DNA from 2 places in the Burkholderia sp. Bp9140 genome. Region 2 is predicted to be linked to the other one. Evidence: predicted binding sites of a transcription regulator. Region 2 holds the regulator's gene; the other holds the start of a gene.
What was found. The regulator HrcA, encoded in region 2, represses chaperone genes, less so after heat shock. The targets are predictions, from matches to a motif close to TTAGCACTCNNNNNNNNNGAGTGCTAA.
Positions count from the first base shown of each region.

Region 1: a site for HrcA is predicted at 2,244-2,270, ahead of DIE21_RS06555 (co-chaperone GroES). Genes of this name have one in related genera too.

Region 1 covers NZ_QTPQ01000005.1:168,178-172,102, reverse strand. Annotated here, with positions in the region: gene DIE21_RS06575 (anti-sigma factor) at 1-352, shown strand, start outside; gene DIE21_RS06570 (quinol oxidase) at 408-809, shown strand; gene DIE21_RS06565 (DUF1571 domain-containing protein) at 806-1,438, shown strand; gene DIE21_RS06560 (SRPBCC family protein) at 1,462-1,971, shown strand; gene DIE21_RS06555 (co-chaperone GroES) at 2,344-2,637, shown strand; gene groL (chaperonin GroEL) at 2,684-3,925, shown strand, end outside.
Region 2 covers NZ_QTPQ01000014.1:83,702-87,626, reverse strand. Annotated here, with positions in the region: partial or broken gene DIE21_RS13975 (RNA-binding S4 domain-containing protein) at 1-66, opposite strand, end outside; gene hemH (ferrochelatase) at 72-1,136, opposite strand; gene hrcA (heat-inducible transcriptional repressor HrcA) at 1,275-2,297, opposite strand; gene DIE21_RS13955 (NAD kinase) at 2,428-3,330, shown strand; gene recN (DNA repair protein RecN) at 3,350-3,925, shown strand, end outside.

The DNA of each region.
Region 1 (3,925 bases), on a different contig from region 2:
CCTGGCCGGATGGCTGTCCGCGCGTCTCGGCCGGCCCGTGCGCGCACCGTCGCTCGACGAATACGGCTACGCGCTGCTGGGCGGCCGGCTGTTGCCGGGCGACGCGGGGCCGGCCGCGCAACTGATGTACCAGCGTGCGGACGGCGCGCGCGTGACGCTGTACATGACGGCCTACGACGCGCGGCGCCTCGCGCCGCGGGCGATGTCGGCCGACGGCCGCTACACGTACTTCTGGTCGGATCGCGGCATGGGTTTTGCGCTGTCCGGCCGAGGCGACGAACGGCGCCTGCGCCAGCTCGCGATCGACGCGTGCGGCGCGCTCGGCGGGCCGACCGACGCATGGAAGGGGTGACGCGCGCGGCATCGGCAGGGAGCGGAGAATGAACACGAAGACGGCGAGGCTGGCGATGGCGATGGTGGTGGCGGTGCTCGCGGCAAGCGCCGGGCACGCGCGGGCGGACGGCGACGCCCCGGCGCGCGTGCCGGTCGACGCCGACGGCGTGCAGCGGGTGACGATCGTCGGCGGCAGCTATTTCTTTCGTCCGAAGCACGTGATCGTCCGCGCGCACGTCCCGGTCGAACTGACCGTGTCGGCCGAGCCGGGCGTCGTGCCGCACAGTTTCGAGATCGACGCGCCGCAGGCCGGCATCGCGGTTCACACCGAACTCGGCACGACGCCGCGCACCCTGCGCTTCACGCCGACGGCGCCCGGCCGCTTCGCCTACTATTGCACGCATCGGCTGCTGTTCCTGCGCAGCCATCGCGAGCGTGGAATGGAAGGCGTGCTCGACGTCGAGGCGGCGCCGTGATCGCCGCATTGCTGGCCGCGAGCCTGATAGGAGCGAGCATGACAGCCGACCCCGTGACCGTTGCGCAGGCACATTTCGACCAGGTCCGCTCGTACCGCGCGACGATCCGCTCGTCGGCGCGAAGCGGCGAGCACGCCGAATTCCGCTATGCGTACCTGAAGCCCGGTTTCGTCCGGATGGACTTCGTGTCGCCCCATCACGGCGCGGTACTCGCGTACGATCCCGGCGAAGGCAAGGTTCGGCTGCGCCCGTTCGGCGAGCATGCACTGCCCGCGTTGACCTTGTCGCCGTCCAATCCGCTCGTGCGCGACCGCAGCGGCCATCGCGTCGACCGGTCGGACGTCGGCGAGTTGCTGCGCAACGTGCATGTGCTGCAGCAGGGCGGCGCGACCGTGACGGAAGGCGAGGAGACCATCGGCGGCCGGACCGCGCTGCGCGTGTCGGTGACGGGCGCGCCCGCGCACGTGGTCGACGGCGTGCATCGCTACCGGCTGTGGCTGGACACCAAGGACGGCTTTCCGCTGAAGGTCGTCAGCTTCGCGGACGGCGACGGCGACCCGCTCGAAACGGTGACGTTCGACCACGTCGAGATCGACGTCGCGTTTCCCGCCCGCTTTTTCGCACCCTGATCGCGATTCGTGCCGGAGGCTGCATGGCGGAATACCGGTTTTCGACGACGTGGCGCGTGGACGCGCCGCTCGCGGCGGTCTGGGATGCGATCTACGAGGTCGACCGCTGGCCCGACTGGTGGAAGGGCGCCGTGCGGACCGTCGAGATCGAGCGCGGCGACGTGCGCGGCGTCGGCGCGCTGCAGCGATACACGTGGAAGGGCGCGTTGCCGTACCGGCTGACCTTCGACATGCGCGTGCTGCGCGTCGAGCGGCCGCATGTGCTCGAAGGCCGCGCGAGCGGCGCGATCGAAGGGGACGGCTGCTGGTCGTTCGCGGGCGACGGCACGCGTACCGTCGTGCGCTACGAGTGGCACATCCGCACGCGCGAGCGCTGGATGAACTGGCTGGAGCCGGTTGCACGGCCGCTATTCATCTGGAATCACGACGTCGTGATGCGCGAAGGCGCGAAAGGGCTCGCGCGTCTGCTCGGCGCGACGGTCGAAACCGACGGCCGGACGTTCCAGCCGGTCGCGGGCTGTCCGGACATGTGACGATCCGGCACCGGGCGGTGCGCCCCGTCGGCGCCCGGGCAGGTTTTTTCATGCGATGCCGGAGACCAACGGAACTCGGTGCTTACCCCGTGTCAAATCGGTGCGAGGGTCGGGATATCCCGCATCGTGCCGGATCCCGGCGCGCGTGGAAGATGCCTACTTGGTTGTTTCAAAAGGATTTTTCTAATTCATCCCCGTTTTTCCGCCGTTTCTGGCCGGGTGAAAAAACCTCCGGCTCCCCTTCTTGAATTTGTCAAAACCCGTCCATATAATTAGCACTCGCTGCACGAGAGTGCTAACAATTCTCTGCCGGGCAACCCGCCGGGCAGATTCCCTAAGCGTTCTTCAATCTCAGTCAAGAGAGGAGTGAATATGAACCTTCGTCCTTTGCACGATCGCGTGATCGTCAAGCGCCTGGATCAGGAAACCAAGACCGCCTCGGGCATCGTGATCCCCGAAGCTGCTGCTGAGAAGCCGGATCAAGGCGAGATCCTTGCGGTCGGCCCGGGCAAGCGCGACGACAAGGGCGCGCCGATCGCGCTCGACGTGAAGGTCGGCGATCGCGTGCTGTTCGGCAAGTACGCTGGCCAGACCGTCAAGGTCGACGGCCAGGAGCTGCTGGTCATGCGCGAAGAAGACATCATGGCCGTGGTCAACGCGCAGTAAGCGTCCACTGACGGTACATATTCCCAAGAATTCAAGGAGTTAGAAGATGGCAGCTAAAGACGTCGTATTCGGCGATTCCGCCCGTTCGAAGATGGTCGAAGGCGTGAACATTCTCGCCAATGCAGTCAAGGTCACGCTGGGTCCGAAGGGCCGCAACGTCGTGCTCGAGCGCAGCTTCGGCGGCCCGACGGTCACCAAGGACGGTGTGTCGGTCGCGAAGGAAATCGAGCTGAAGGACAAGCTCCAGAACATGGGCGCGCAAATGGTCAAGGAAGTGGCTTCCAAGACCAGCGACAACGCAGGCGACGGCACGACGACGGCAACCGTCCTCGCGCAATCGATCGTTCGCGAAGGCATGAAGTACGTCGCATCGGGCATGAACCCGATGGACCTGAAGCGCGGCATCGACAAGGCAGTCGCAGCGGCTGTCGAAGAGCTGAAGAAGATCAGCAAGCCGTGCACGACGAACAAGGAAATCGCACAGGTCGGCTCGATCTCGGCGAACAGCGACACGTCGATCGGCGATCGCATCGCTGAAGCGATGGACAAGGTCGGCAAGGAAGGCGTGATCACCGTCGAAGACGGCAAGTCGCTCGCCGACGAACTCGACGTCGTCGAAGGCATGCAGTTCGACCGCGGCTACCTGTCGCCGTACTTCATCAACAACCCGGACAAGCAAGTCGCCGTCCTCGACAACCCGTTCGTGCTGCTGCACGACAAGAAGGTGTCGAACATCCGTGATCTGCTGCCGGTGCTCGAGCAAGTCGCGAAGGCTGGCCGTCCGCTGCTGATCATCGCTGAAGACGTCGAAGGCGAAGCGCTCGCGACGCTGGTCGTCAACAACATCCGCGGCATCCTGAAGACCGTTGCGGTCAAGGCGCCGGGCTTCGGCGACCGCCGCAAGGCCATGCTGGAAGACATCGCGATCCTGACCGGCGGTCAGGTCGTCGCGGAAGAAACCGGCCTGACGCTCGAGAAGGCAACGCTGGCAGAACTGGGCCAGGCGAAGCGCATCGAAGTGGGCAAGGAAAACACGACGATCATCGACGGCGCAGGCGAAGCCGTGAACATCGAAGCGCGCGTCAAGCAAGTTCGCACGCAAATCGAAGAAGCGACGTCGGACTACGACCGTGAAAAGCTGCAAGAGCGCGTGGCCAAGCTGGCCGGCGGCGTGGCAGTGATCAAGGTCGGTGCTGCGACCGAAGTCGAAATGAAGGAAAAGAAGGCACGTGTCGAAGACGCACTGCACGCAACGCGCGCAGCTGTGGAAGAAGGCATCGTGGCAGGC
Region 2 (3,925 bases):
GCCGCCCACAGCCATTTGTCGATGCGCAGCTTCGCTGCCGGGTTCCGTCGAAATCCTGTAGTTCATCGCGTTCAACTCACCGTTTCGGGCTGCGCGGCCTTCACCGGCCAGCCCTGCAGATTCTCGGCGACGATCTCGCCCACCGCGCCGATCCACGCGGGCGCGCCGTTCAGGCACGGAATCCGGTGGAACGCCTGGCCGCCGCCCGCGATGAACGCGTCGCGCACCTCCATCCCGATCTCCTCGATCGTCTCCAGGCAATCGGCCGTAAAACCGGGACAGAACACGTCCGCTCGCCGCACGCCGGCCTCGCCGAGCTCGCGCAGCGTCGGCGCCGTGTACGGCTGCAGCCACTCGGCCTTGCCGAACCGCGACTGGAACGTCACGCGGCACTCGAGCGTCGACAGCCCGAGCACGGCCATCAGCAGCGCGCCCGTCTGCTGGCACTGGTCATGATAGGGGTCGCCCAGGTCGAGCGTGCGTTTCGGCACGCCGTGAAAGCTCAGCACCAGCTTGTCGCCGGCCGCGAAATCGGGCCGGCCGTGCTGCGCCCAGTACTGGCGCACCTGCTCGGCCAGCGCGTGAATGTAGGCCGGATGGTCGGCGTACTGCCGCACCGTGCGCACTTCCGGCTGGTTGCGCATCCGCGCGAGCGCGGCGAACGCGGCATCGAATGCCGTCGCGGTGGTGGACGCCGAGTACTGCGGATACATCGGCATCAGCAGCACGCGCTCGACGCCGGCACGCTTGAAGTGCGCGAGCGCCTGTGCAATGTTCGGGCTGCCGTAGCGCATCGCGTAGTCGACCGTCACCTGATAGCCGTTCGAGGCCAGCAGGTGGCGCACGCCGTCGGCCTGGCGCTCGGTGTATACGCGCAGCGGCGAGCCCTCGGGCATCCAGACGGCCGCGTATTTCTTCGCGGACGCGCGGCCGCGCAGCGGCAGGATCAGCGCGCGCAGCAACACCTGCCAGACGACCTGCGGGATTTCGACGACGCGGGGATCCGACAGGAATTCGGCCAGATAGCGCCGCACCGCGCGCGGCGTCGGGGCGTCTGGCGTGCCGAGATTGATCAGCAGCACGCCGATGCGATGGGCAGCCGCGACGCTCGAAGGCGGCTCAAGATCGAAACGCATGGGCAGGAACGTGCTCGGGGCACGCAGTCGGACGGCCCTCAATTATAGCGGGCCGCCTCGCTCGGGTCGGCTGGCCGTTCGGCCGACTGGCGGCGCGCGCGGCGCCGCGGCACGATGGCGGGACGGTGTCGCTCCAGGTTACTGCTGGCTCAGCGTGAGCGACAGCAGGCGCGCGGTGATGTCGACGATCGGGATCACGCGGTTGTAAGCCATGCGGGTCGGCCCGATCACGCCGAGCGTGCCGACGATCTGGCCGTTCACCTCGTATGGAGCGGTGACGACGCTCATCTCCTCGATCGGCACGAGCGTCGATTCGCCGCCGATGAAGATCTGCACGCCCTGGGCGTGGCTCGACACGTCGAGCAGTTGCAGGAGGCCCGTCTTTTGGTCGAACACGTCGAACAGCTTGCGCAGCCGCGCCATGTCGGACGACAGATCCGCCACTTCGAGCAGGTTGCGCTCGCCGGAAATGAGCACGGTGTCCTCGGTGTCGGGCACCTCGGTGCTGGCCGTCACGGCCGCGTGCATCAGCGTGGTCATGTCGCCGCGCAACTGGTCGATCTCGTCACGCAGGCGGCGGCGCACCTCGTCGAACGACAGCCCGGCGAAATGCGCATTGATGTAGTTGGACGCCTCGGTCAGCTGCGACGGCGAATAGTCGCGCGGCGTCGCGAGCATCCGGTTCTGCACGTCGCCCTCGGGCGTGACGATGATCAGCAGGATGCGCTTGTCCGACAGGCGCATGAACTCGATCTGCTTGAACACGTGGCTGCGGCGCGGCGTCAGCACGACGCCCGCGAACTGCGACAGGTTCGACAGCACGCTCGCGGCGGCCGCCACGACCCGCTGCTGCGGCTCGCCGGCCTGCAGCGTGTTCTGTACCTGGCGCGCCACGGCTTCGGCGTCGATCGGCGCCTCGACCGTCAGCATCGTGTCGACGAACAGGCGGTAGCCGCGCGGCGTCGGCACGCGGCCGGCCGACGTGTGCGGGCTCGACACGAGGCCGAGCTCCTCCAGGTCGGACATCACGTTGCGGATCGTTGCCGGGCTCAGCTCGAGCCCGGAGTAACGGGACAACGTGCGCGAGCCGACCGGCTGACCGTCGGCGATATACCGTTCGATCAGGGTTTTCAGGAGGGTTCGTGCGCGAGGATCTAGCATGATGGAAAATTTTAGCGCAACCGCGCGAGCACGGCGAGTGGCCGCGGCCACAGTCGCGCGGGCTGACCGATCCGGCCCCGTCTGCGCACAGCCGGTTCTTTTCGTCAACGAGCTATGGTGTAATGCCGGCATGAAAACCGGTAATCAGTTCAACACCGTCGCGCTCGTCGGCCGGAGCAACACGCCCGGCATCGCCGAGCCGCTCGCCACGCTGGCTGGCTGCATCGCGAAGCTCGGCTTCGAGGTCGTGTTCGAAGCCGACACCGCGCGCGAGATCGGCATCTCCGGCTATCCGGCGCTCACCCCGGCGGAAATCGGGGCGCGCGCGGACGTGGCGGTCGTGCTCGGCGGCGACGGCACGATGCTCGGCATCGGCCGCCAGCTCGCGCCGTACAAGACGCCGCTGATCGGGATCAACCACGGGCGGCTCGGCTTCATCACGGACATCGCGGCCGCCGACATGCAGGCGCGCGTTCCAGTGATCCTGTCGGGCAAGTTCGAGCGCGAGGAGCGCTCGCTGCTCGAGGCCCGGATCGTGCGCGACGGTGAACCGATCTACCACGCGCTCGCGTTCAACGACGTCGTCGTGAACCGCAGCGGCTTTTCCGGGATGGTCGAGCTGCGCGCGTCGGTCGACGGCCGGTACATGTATAACCAGCGCTCGGATGGCCTGATCGTCGCGACGCCGACCGGCTCGACCGCGTATGCGCTGTCGTCGGCCGGCCCGATCCTGCATCCGCAACTCCAGGGCATCGTGCTCGTGCCGATCGCGCCGCATGCGCTGTCGAACCGGCCGATCGTGCTGCCCGACGATTCGAAGATCGCGATCCAGATCGTCGGCGGCCGCGACGTCAACGTGAACTTCGACATGCAGTCGTTCACCGCGCTCGAGCTGAACGACACGATCGAGGTGCGCCGCTCGAAGCACACGGTGCCGTTCCTGCACCCGGTCGGCTACAGCTACTACGCAACGCTGCGCAAGAAGCTGCACTGGAACGAACACGCATCGAACGAAGACGACAAGGCGTCCTGACGCACCCCCGCCCGACACCATGCTCCGCCACCTCTCGATTCGCGACTTCGTCATCGTCGCCGCGCTCGATCTTGAATTCGACAGCGGCTTTACCGTCTTTTCCGGCGAAACCGGCGCCGGCAAATCGATCCTGATCGACGCCCTCGCCCTCGCCCTCGGCGAACGCGCCGACGCGAGCGTCGTGCGCGCGGGCTGCGGCCGCGCCGACATCACCGCCGAATTCACGCCGCACGACCGCGTCGCGCGCTGGCTCGACGAACATGCGTTCGACGCCGAGGACACCGTGATGCTGCGCCGCGTGATCGACGCGAACGGCCGCTCGCGCGCGTTCATCAACGGCACCAGTGCGACGCTCGCGCAGCTGCGCGAGCTCGGCGAGATGCTGGTCGACATCCACGGCCAGCACGCGCACCAGTTGCTGATGCGGCCCGACGCGCAGCGCGAGCTGTTCGACACGCACGCAGGCCTCGTCGCCGATGCCGCGAACGTCGCCCGCGCGTGGCGCGTATGGCGCGACGCGACGCAGGCGATCGACGCCGCGAAGGCGCACGAGCGCGAACTGCAGCTCGAACGCGAAAAACTCGCCTGGCAGCTC